DNA from 3 places in the Pseudomonas sp. R4-84 genome. Region 2 is predicted to be linked to each of the others. Evidence: predicted binding sites of a transcription regulator. Region 2 holds the regulator's gene; each other region holds the start of a gene.

Region 1 (3,275 bases), 2.1 Mb from region 2:
CGGGCCTGTTGGTCGGCTGCGACGGCGGCTTCGGAAGCTTCCTCGGCGTTGCGGGCCACTTCCTGCACCGTGGCGGTCATCTCATGCATGGCCGTGGCAACCTGATCGGTTTCCACTTTTTGACTGTTGACCCCGGCGCTTGTCTGCTCGGTCACGGCGGAGAGTTGGTCAGCAGCGCTGGCAATCTGGGTGACGCCTTCACCGATGCCACCGATCAGCTGCCGCAAGCCCACGGTCATGCGTTGCATGGCCCGTTGCAGTTGGCCGAGTTCGTCGCGGCGGTCAGACGTGAGGTTGTGGGTGAGGTCGCCTGCCGCGACGCGTTCCGCCACCTTCAGCGTCTCATCCAGCGGGCCGACAATCTGGCGGGTAATGACCAGGGCAGCGACCACGCCAAACAACAGGGCCAGGGCGGCGGCTGCGATCAGGACGGTCTTGGCTTGAGCGGTATCGTGGTCGCGCACGGCGGTCTGGGACACGGTGAGTTTCTGGCTGGAATCGATCAATACCTGGCCTTGCTCGATCATGCGCTGCAGCGCAGCGCCGTTGTCGAGCTGGGAATCACGAAACTGGCTGACCGCCGCTCGATAGACATTCATCGAGTCGCTGGCCTGCTGAAGTTTGTCGGCGTGCTCCTCGGGCAACTGGGCTGGCAAGCGTGCCAGCAGTTTCAGGACATCGGTGATTGCGTCGATGGCCGGTTGCTGGGCCTCGCTTTTGCCGCTGTAGGTGTAGCCGCGAACCTGATAGCGCGCCTGTTGGATCGCCTTGCTCAGGGTCACTATGTTGTTGAACTGGGCAATATCGCCGCCTTGCAGCAGCGATTTTTCTACCTCGGCGACGCGGGCCACGGTGTTGTCGGCGCTGGCGCCCAGTTTGCTGCGGGCATCTTCGCGGCTGACGGTGGCGCTGGTCATCAGCTCGAATGCACTTCTGTATTCGGCGACGGCGGCCAATTGCTGGTCGACCAGCGCAACGTCCGCCGGCCGTTCAATCAACTCGCGAGCAGTCTTCAGCCCGGCTTCGAGTTTGCCGAGCAGGTCGTTGACCTGTTGCGGCCCTTTCTCGCCTCGGGTGTTGTTGTAGTCGGTGCTGGCCAGGTTCAGGTCCTTGCTCAAGTCATTGAGACTGGCAATGAACCCCAGCTTGTCGCCCCGGCTGATGACATTGCCCAGGCCGGACCAACCGGTGAATGCAATCATCAAGGTGAGGAACAGCACGAGGCCGAAGCCCGCGCCGAGTTTGCGATTGACGCTTACATTTCCCAGACCCTGGGCAAGCCACCGGAACATGCTGATACTCCCTTGGAGCGTTTATATTGGTTTTATGGGGACTGTATCGGCGGCTTTGGTGGGTTCTGTAGGCGTTTGCCGAGATTTCGTGGCGAGGTGTCTGTCAGCGTGTTGCAGGGGTCAGAACAACCGCGCCAGCAGGGCAGTGACGGCGGTCTCGACCCGCAGGATCCGGTCGCCCAGCTGCACCGGCTGCAGGCCGGCCTTGCCCAGCAGGTCGATCTCGTAAGGAATCCAGCCACCTTCCGGGCCGATTGCCAGGGTCACCGGTTCCGTCAGTGCCCGGGGGCAAGGCGGATGATTGCCGGGGTGGCCGACCAACCCGAGGGTGCCATCGACGATGGCCGGCAGGCGATCCTCGACGAAGGGCTTGAAGCGCTTTTCGATGACGATCTCAGGCAGCACGCTGTCCCGGGCCTGCTCGAGGCCCAGGATCAATTGCTCGCGAATGGCTTCGGGCTCCAGGAATGGCGTCTGCCAGAAGCTTTTCTCCACGCGGTAACTATTGACCAGTACCACACGCGGCACGCCCATGGTCGCCACGGTCTGGAACACTCGCCTGAGCATCTTCGGCCGCGGCAATGCCAGTACCAGCGTCAGCGGCAATTTGGCAGGCGGTGGCTGGTCGAGGGTCACTTGCAGTTCGGCCTCGCGAGGGTCCAGGCGCAGCACCTGGGCGGAGCCCATCAAGCCGTCGATGCGGCCGACCCGCAGGCTGTCGCCGACAATACAGCGATGGACTTCCTGCATATGGGTCAACCGACGGTCGCTCAGGACGACGCGGTCAGGCCCGATGAAATCGGCCTCTTCGAGCAGCAGCAGGTTCACGCTTGGGTCGCTGGCGGCTGGTCGTTGTGATCATCGACGGGCTGGTCCTCAGGCTCTTCCCGGCGCTTGCGCACCAGGCCGCCGAACAGGATGCCGATTTCAAACAGCAGCCACATCGGTACCGCCAGCAAGGTCTGGGAGAAGATGTCCGGTGGTGTGAGGATCATGCCGACCACAAAGCAGCCGATGATCACGTACGGGCGGATCTTCTTCAGGTAGGCGACATCGACCACGCCGATCCACACCAGCAGCACCACCGCCACGGGGATCTCGAACGCCACGCCGAAGGCGAAGAACAGCGTCATGACGAAATCCAGGTAGCTGGTGATGTCGGTCATCATTTCCACGCCCGCCGGGGTGGCGGCGGCGAAGAATTTGAAGATCAGCGGGAACACGAAGAAGTAGGCGAAGGCCATGCCCGTGTAGAACAGCAGGATGCTCGACACCAGCAGCGGCACGGCGATGCGTTTTTCGTGCTTGTACAGGCCCGGTGCGATGAAGCCCCAGATCTGATGCAGGATCACCGGGATCGCCAGGAACAGCGAGACCATCATCGTCAACTTCAGCGGCGTCAGGAACGGCGACGACACGTCGGTGGCGATCATCGTCGCACCCACCGGCAGGTACTCGCGCAGCGGCGTGGAGACGAAGGTGTAGATCTGCTGGGTGAAGGCAAACAGCCCGGCGAAGATAACGAAAACCGCCGCGACGCAACGCAGCAGGCGGGTGCGCAACTCGGTGAGGTGCGATACCAGCGGCATTGGCTGGTCGTTTTCAGGGATATCGCTCATGGGGCTCGCGGCGGCAAAGTGGGATCGTTGGGAGTCGGTGTCGTCGCAGGCGCCGGATCGACCGGTTTAACCGGTTCAGCCACCGCTGGCGAGGCTTCGACAGCCGGTGCCTGGGGTGCGGTCGTCGGCTCGGCCACAGGCTGGACCGGCGTCGGCTCCTGCTGAGTCGGCGTGAAGATTTTTCGCGCTTCCTGTTCCAGCGACAGGATGTGTTCGTTGTGCAGTTGCCGACGGATGTCGTCGGCACCGATTTCACGTTCAACTTCCTGTTTGATCGCATTGAAGCTGCGCTTCAGGCGGCCGATCCACAGGCCGGCGGTACGCGCAGCGCCCGGCAGGCGCTCGGGACCCAGCACCAGCAGGG
Region 2 (3,275 bases):
TGGCCAAGCTCGCGGCCCGTTATGTACTCAAGTACGGCGCCCAGAGTATCGCCCTGGTGAGCATGGACAGTTTCCGCATCGGTGCCCAGGAGCAACTCAAGACCTTGGGCCGGATCCTCAATGTGTCGGTGACCCATGTGGATCCGGGCCAATCCCTGGCCCAGGCGCTGGAACCGCTGATGCGCAAGCGCGTCGTACTGATCGACACCGCCGGCCTGCAAGCCAGCGATCCGGCCCTGCGCATGCAGCTGGAAAGCCTGGCCGGGCGTGGCATCAAGTCAAAAAATTATCTCGTGTTGGCAACCACCAGCCAGAAACAGGTTCTAACCGCCGCATACCACAGTTACAAACGCTGCGGGCTGGCCGGCTGCATCCTGACTAAGCTGGACGAAACGGCAAGCCTGGGCGAGGTGTTGAGCCTGGCGATCGGTCATGAACTACCGGTGGCCTACCTGACCGACGGGCCGCGGATCCCGGATGATTTGCATCTGCCGCGCCGTCATCAACTGGTCAGTCGTGCCGTGAGTGTGCAAATGCAGGAAGAACCCAGCGAAGAAGCCATGGCTGACATGTTCGCTGATATCTACCACAGCCCGACCAAGCAGGTTGGCTGAGGTATTCATGAATATTTTTTGTACCTACATCGATGGTCTGCCATGCATTGTTCCGTATGTGAACGCGCAGCCAGTAATGTGGCCTCCGTCTAAGTAAGACAAGGTAAAGAACGAACATGGGCAGCATGCATCCCGTACAGGTGATCGCGGTGACCGGCGGCAAAGGTGGCGTCGGGAAGACTAACGTGTCAGTGAACTTGTCCCTGGCTCTGGCAGAGCTTGGCCGACGGGTCATGCTGCTGGACGCCGACCTGGGCCTGGCGAACGTTGACGTGCTGCTGGGGCTCACACCCAAGCGCACGCTGGCGGACGTGATCGAAGGGCGCTGTGAATTGCGCGACGTGTTGTTGCAAGGCCCCGGCGGGATTCGCATCGTGCCGGCCGCCTCCGGCACCCAGAGCATGGTTCACCTGACCCCGGCGCAGCACGCCGGCCTGATCCAGGCCTTCAGCGACATCGGTGACAACCTCGATGTGCTGGTGATTGACACGGCTGCCGGTATCGGTGACTCGGTGGTCAGTTTCGTGCGCGCCGCCCAGGAAGTGTTGCTGGTGGTCTGCGACGAACCGACGTCGATCACCGACGCCTACGCGCTGATCAAACTGCTTAACCGCGACTATGGCATGAACCGCTTTCGCGTCCTGGCCAACATGGCCCAAAGCCCACAGGAAGGACGCAACCTGTTCGCCAAGTTGACCAAGGTCACGGATCGCTTCCTGGACGTCGCCCTGCAATACGTCGGCGCAGTGCCTTACGACGAAAGCGTACGCAAGGCTGTCCAGAAGCAACGTGCCGTTTATGAAGCTTTTCCTCGTTCCAAATGCGCCCTGGCGTTCAAGGCGATCGCCCAGAAGGTCGACACCTGGCCGCTGCCGGCCAACCCACGTGGGCATCTGGAATTTTTCGTCGAGCGTCTCGTGCAACAAACAGCAGGGCCCGTGTTATGACAGCCAGCGGTTACAACCATCTCTACAAAAAATCGGCACGGGACGCCCAGTACGAATTGATCGAGCGTTACGCGCCACTGGTCAAGCGCATCGCCTACCACTTGCTGGCGCGTTTGCCGGCCAGTGTCCAGGTCGAGGACTTGATCCAGGCGGGCATGATCGGCCTGCTCGAAGTGTCGAATAAATACGACGCGAGCAAGGGCGCCAGTTTCGAGACATACGCCGGTATCCGTATCCGCGGGGCGATGCTCGATGAGGTCCGCAAGGGCGACTGGGCGCCGCGTTCGGTGCATCGCAACACCCGCATGGTCAGCGACGCGATTCGTGCGATTGAAGCGAAAACCGGGCGAGACGCTAAAGATCACGAAGTTGCGGCCGAACTCCAGTTGAGTCTCGATGATTATTACGGGATTTTGAACGATACCTTGGGCAGTCGCCTGTTCAGTTTCGACGACCTGTTGCAGGACGGCGAACACGAAGGGCTGCACGAGGACGGCGCGAGTGCTCACATGGAGCCGTCGCGCGACCTGGAAGATGAACGTTTCCAGAGCGCCCTGGCGGATGCGATTGCCAATTTGCCGGAGCGTGAGCGACTGGTCTTGGCGCTGTACTACGACGAAGAGCTGAACCTCAAGGAAATCGGTGAGGTCCTGGGGGTCAGCGAATCGCGGGTCAGCCAGTTACATAGCCAGTGCGCGGCCCGCTTGCGGGGGCGTTTGGGGGAGTGGCGAGCGCGCTGACGAGCAGTGTGGGGACGCTGCGAGCGGGGCTGGCATGGCGTATGCCGGGCCAGTCTCCATCCGTTGTGCTCCATACCGTTGTCGAGTGTTGTGCCGGATTGATTGAAATGGCGCGTCCAGGTGCTGGGCGCGTTTAAGACTGCTTGGAGGTCGAATTGGACAAGAACATGAAAATCCTCATCGTTGATGACTTCTCAACGATGCGGCGGATCATAAAAAACCTGTTGCGTGACCTCGGGTTCACCAACACGGTCGAGGCCGACGATGGCACAACCGCCATTCCGGTCCTCAACAGCGGGAGCATCGACTTTCTGGTGACTGACTGGAACATGCCTGGCATGACCGGTATCGACTTGCTGCGCCACGTGCGCGCCGACGAAAAACTCAAGCACCTCCCGGTGCTGATGGTCACTGCCGAAGCCAAGCGCGAGCAGATCATCGAAGCGGCCCAGGCCGGTGTGAACGGCTATGTGGTCAAACCCTTCACGGCCCAGGCGTTGAAAGAGAAGATCGAAAAAATCTTCGAACGCATCGGTTAACGGCGCCACGGGGGAGCTATGGACAACGAATCTTCAATGGGCGATTTCGAATCGACCCTGAAAAAACATGCCCGCGAACTGGTAGACAGCCTTGAAAAGGGCCGCTTCGGCGATGCGGTTCAAATGATTCATGAGCTCAACCAGACCCGTGATCGCGGTCTGTACCAGGAAGTCGGCAAGCTCACCCGTGAACTGCACAGCGCGATCGTCAATTTCCAGATCGATCCGAACATGCCGCAGGCCGAGGAAGTCTCGCAGATCACCGACGCCACCGAGCGCCTGGGTTATGTGGTCAAGCTGACCGAAGCCGCAGCGAACCGCACCATGGACCTGGTGGAAAGCGCAACGCCCCTGGTCAACGGCCTGAGCGAGGAAGCCCAGGCGTTGAGCACCGATTGGGGACGGTTCATGCGTCGCGAAGTCGGCGCCGAGGAG
Region 3 (3,275 bases), 920 kb from region 2:
CTATCGCGAGCAAGCTCACAAGGGATTACGGTGTAAATCCGCACTCCAGATCATCTCGCAACCCTGTGGGAGCGAGCTTGCTCGCGATGGCGCCGGGTCAGCTGGCATCCATGTTGGATGTGCTAGCGCATCGCGAGCAGGATGCATCTCAGACCCGGAACTGCTTGAGCAACCCGTTCAGCTGTTCGCTCAAGTCTTTCAGGCGCGCGCTCGCCAGGCTCGACTGCTCGGCGGCCACGGCGGTGCTGTGGGAGAGGCCGGCGGCCTGGGTGACGTTCTGGTTGATGTCTTCCACCACATGGGCCTGTTGAAGAGTGGCGCTGGCGATGGAAGCGTTCAGGCTGTTGAGGTTGCGCAAGGCTTGGCCGATGGCGTTGAGGCTGGCACCGGCCAGGCCCGCTTGTTCGATGGTCAACTGCGAGGCCCGGCTGCTGTCGCTGATGACTTTCACCGCGGCTTCGGAGTGGTTTTGCAGGCGTTCGATCATGGCCTGGATTTCCGCCGTGGATTTCTGCGTGCGCTGGGCCAGCAGACGCACTTCGTCGGCCACCACGGCAAAGCCGCGGCCTTGTTCGCCGGCGCGGGCGGCTTCGATCGCGGCGTTGAGCGCCAGCAGGTTGGTTTGTTCGGCGATGGAGCGAATCACCTCCAGCACGCTGCCGATCTGGGTGCTTTCACTCGCCAGGGTGCGAATCACTTCCACGGCCTGGTCGATGGTCTGCGAAAGCCGGTCGATCTGTTGCAGGCTGCCGTCGATGTTGACCTGGCCTTGCTGGGCCTGGGATTCGGCGTCGCGCATTTCGCTGGCGGCATGTTCAGCGTTCTTGGCGACGTCCTGCACGCCATAGGTCACTTCGTTGATGGCGGTCGCCACCAGTTCCATCTGTTGGGATTGCTGCTGGCTGCGCTGCTGGGCCTGCGCGGCGTCGTTGCCCAGCTCGCTGGATGATTGCCCCAGCGCACTGGCGGAGATCTGCAACTGGCCCACGACTTGCCGCAGTTTTGCGGTAAAGGCGTTGAAGTGTCGCGCCAACTGGGTGACTTCGTCCTGACCGTGGGTGTCGAGGGTGCGGGTCAGGTCGCTTTCACCGCTGGCGATGTTGGCCATGGCGTTTACGGTGTCCTGAAGCGGACGGACGATGCTGCGCACGATCAGCGTCAGCAGCAGGCCCATGACCAAGGTAATCGCCAAACCGATCAACGCGGCCTTGATCACCTGGGACTGGAATTCTGCCTGGACGTCATCCACATACACACCGGAGCCAATGATCCAGCCCCACGGTTCGAACAGTTTGACGTAGGACGTCTTGCCGACCGGCGCGTCGGCGCCCGGCTTGGGCCAGAGGTAGTCGACCATCCCGGCGCCCTTGGCCTTGGCGATGGTGACCATCTCGTTGAACAGCGCAAACCCGTTGGGGTCGCGGATCGCCGAGAGATTCTGGCCTTCGAGTTTGGGATTGGTGGGGTGCATGACCATGACCGGCGTCAGGTCGTTGATCCAGAAGTAGTCGTTCTGGTCATAGCGCAGCCCGCGGACCGCGCTGAGGGCCTGCTTCTGCGCCGCATCGCGCGTCAGCGTGCCGGCGGTTTCCAGGCCATGGTAGTAGCTCAACACACCGCTGGCGGTCTGGACCACGTGTTGGGTCTTCTGCACCTTGGCCTGATACAGGTCCGTGTGGATCTGCTTGAGCATAAACGCGCCCAGCGTGAACAACATCACGATGGCCACGACCAGGATGAGCCACAAGCGTCGGCTGATCGATACACTGCGCAAGCTATTCATACGCTGTCACTCCGGTTCTTATTCTTGTCATTTTTAACGACGGCCGGCACTTTAACGCTCGGCAGGTACGCGTGATGGACCTGGGTCATGACGCGGCAGCGTTATCAGGGCTTGTCTGATAGGATTTCGGCCCCGCAGCGCAAAACCTGAGCCGGTTCTGCTTTTTTCATTGGTTTTTTTTGCAAGGTCGCGGTTATCGTGCAGCCCGCTGCGCTCGCCGCGTAATGTTTGAATATAGATAAGGCCTGGATAGACAGGCTTTTTTTTGGGGGATGAATGGATTTGTGGACTGCCTTTTCGGCATTGATTCTTGGCGTGGTAGAGGGCCTGACGGAGTTTCTGCCGATTTCCAGCACGGGGCACCAGATAGTTGTTGCGGATTTGCTCGGGTTTGGTGGCGAACGTTCGATGGCGTTCAACATCATCATCCAGCTCGGCGCGATCCTGGCGGTGGTCTGGGAGTTTCGGCGCAAGATTTTTGATGTGGTGTTGGGCCTGCCGACCCAGCCCGGCGCCCGTCGATTCACCGCCAACCTACTGATTGCCTTCTTTCCCGCGGTGATATTGGGCGTGCTGCTTGCCGACTGGATCCATCATTACCTGTTCAACGCCATTACCGTTGCGACGGCGCTGGTAGTGGGTGGGTTGGTGATGCTGTGGGCCGAGAAGCGCCAGCACACGGTGCACGCCGAAACCGTCGATGACATGACATGGAAGGACGCCCTGAAAGTCGGCCTGGCCCAGTGCATCGCGATGATTCCCGGCACCTCCCGCTCCGGGGCAACCATCATCGGCGGGCTGCTGTTCGGCCTGTCGCGCAGGACCGCCACGGAATTCTCTTTTTTCCTGGCGATGCCGACCATGGTCGGCGCGGCGGTTTACTCCGGCTATAAATACCGCGAATTGTTCGTTCCAGCGGATTTCCCCGTGTTTGCCATCGGCTTCATCACCGCGTTCATCTTCGCCATGATCGCGGTCAAGGGCCTGCTGCGCTTCATCGCCAGCCACAGCTATGCAGTCTTCGCCTGGTATCGGATTGCGTTCGGCCTGTTGATCCTGGCGACCTGGCAGTTTGGCTGGGTGGACTGGACAGCGGCCAAGCCATGAACGATTCAGGCCGGCGCGGCGCGCGTCACACCAGCGGGGCCGTGCAGAACCTGCGGCTCAAGCTGGGCGTGTTCGCGCTGCTGTGCGCCTTGCCGCTCGCGGGTTCGCTACTGCTGGGGCTGCAAGGCGAGTCCTGGGTGCCGATGACAGCTTACGGCCTCGTCAGTGTCGTGGCGTTTTTGCTCTACTGGAGCGATAAGCGCAAGGCGCGTTCGGACGCCTGGCGCACGCCGGAAAATGTGTTGCACGCCGTCGAGCTGGCCGGTGGCTGGCCCGGTGCGTTGCTGGCTCAACAGGTGTTTCGCCACAAGACCCGTAAGGTTTCGTTTCAGGTGGTGTTCTGGTTCGTCGTGTTATTGCACCAGGGGTTCTGGGTGGATCAGTT

The links. Region 2 encodes FliA, which starts transcription of late flagellar genes. Its sites were predicted from a motif close to CTAAAGTTTNNNNNNNNNNNGCCGNTAA; they were not measured.
Region 1: M1D68_RS23430 (methyl-accepting chemotaxis protein) is a predicted target of FliA. The motif match lies at 1,336-1,363, and genes of this name have one in related genera.
Region 3: M1D68_RS11760 (methyl-accepting chemotaxis protein) is a predicted target of FliA. The motif match lies at 1,907-1,934, and genes of this name have one in related genera.

What each region holds. Positions count from the first base shown of each region.
Region 1 covers NZ_CP096390.1:5,175,419-5,178,693, reverse strand. Annotated here, with positions in the region: gene M1D68_RS23430 (methyl-accepting chemotaxis protein) at 1-1,292, opposite strand, end outside; gene M1D68_RS23425 (16S rRNA (uracil(1498)-N(3))-methyltransferase) at 1,413-2,120, opposite strand; gene tatC (twin-arginine translocase subunit TatC) at 2,117-2,911, opposite strand; gene tatB (Sec-independent protein translocase protein TatB) at 2,908-3,275, opposite strand, start outside.
Region 2 covers NZ_CP096390.1:1,633,311-1,636,585, forward strand. Annotated here, with positions in the region: gene flhF (flagellar biosynthesis protein FlhF) at 1-614, shown strand, start outside; gene fleN (flagellar synthesis regulator FleN) at 731-1,561, shown strand; gene fliA (RNA polymerase sigma factor FliA) at 1,558-2,301, shown strand; gene M1D68_RS07690 (chemotaxis response regulator CheY) at 2,469-2,840, shown strand; gene M1D68_RS07695 (protein phosphatase CheZ) at 2,859-3,275, shown strand, end outside.
Region 3 covers NZ_CP096390.1:2,557,238-2,560,512, forward strand. Annotated here, with positions in the region: gene M1D68_RS11760 (methyl-accepting chemotaxis protein) at 149-1,783, opposite strand; gene M1D68_RS11765 (undecaprenyl-diphosphate phosphatase) at 2,060-2,890, shown strand; gene M1D68_RS11770 (DUF1294 domain-containing protein) at 2,887-3,275, shown strand, end outside.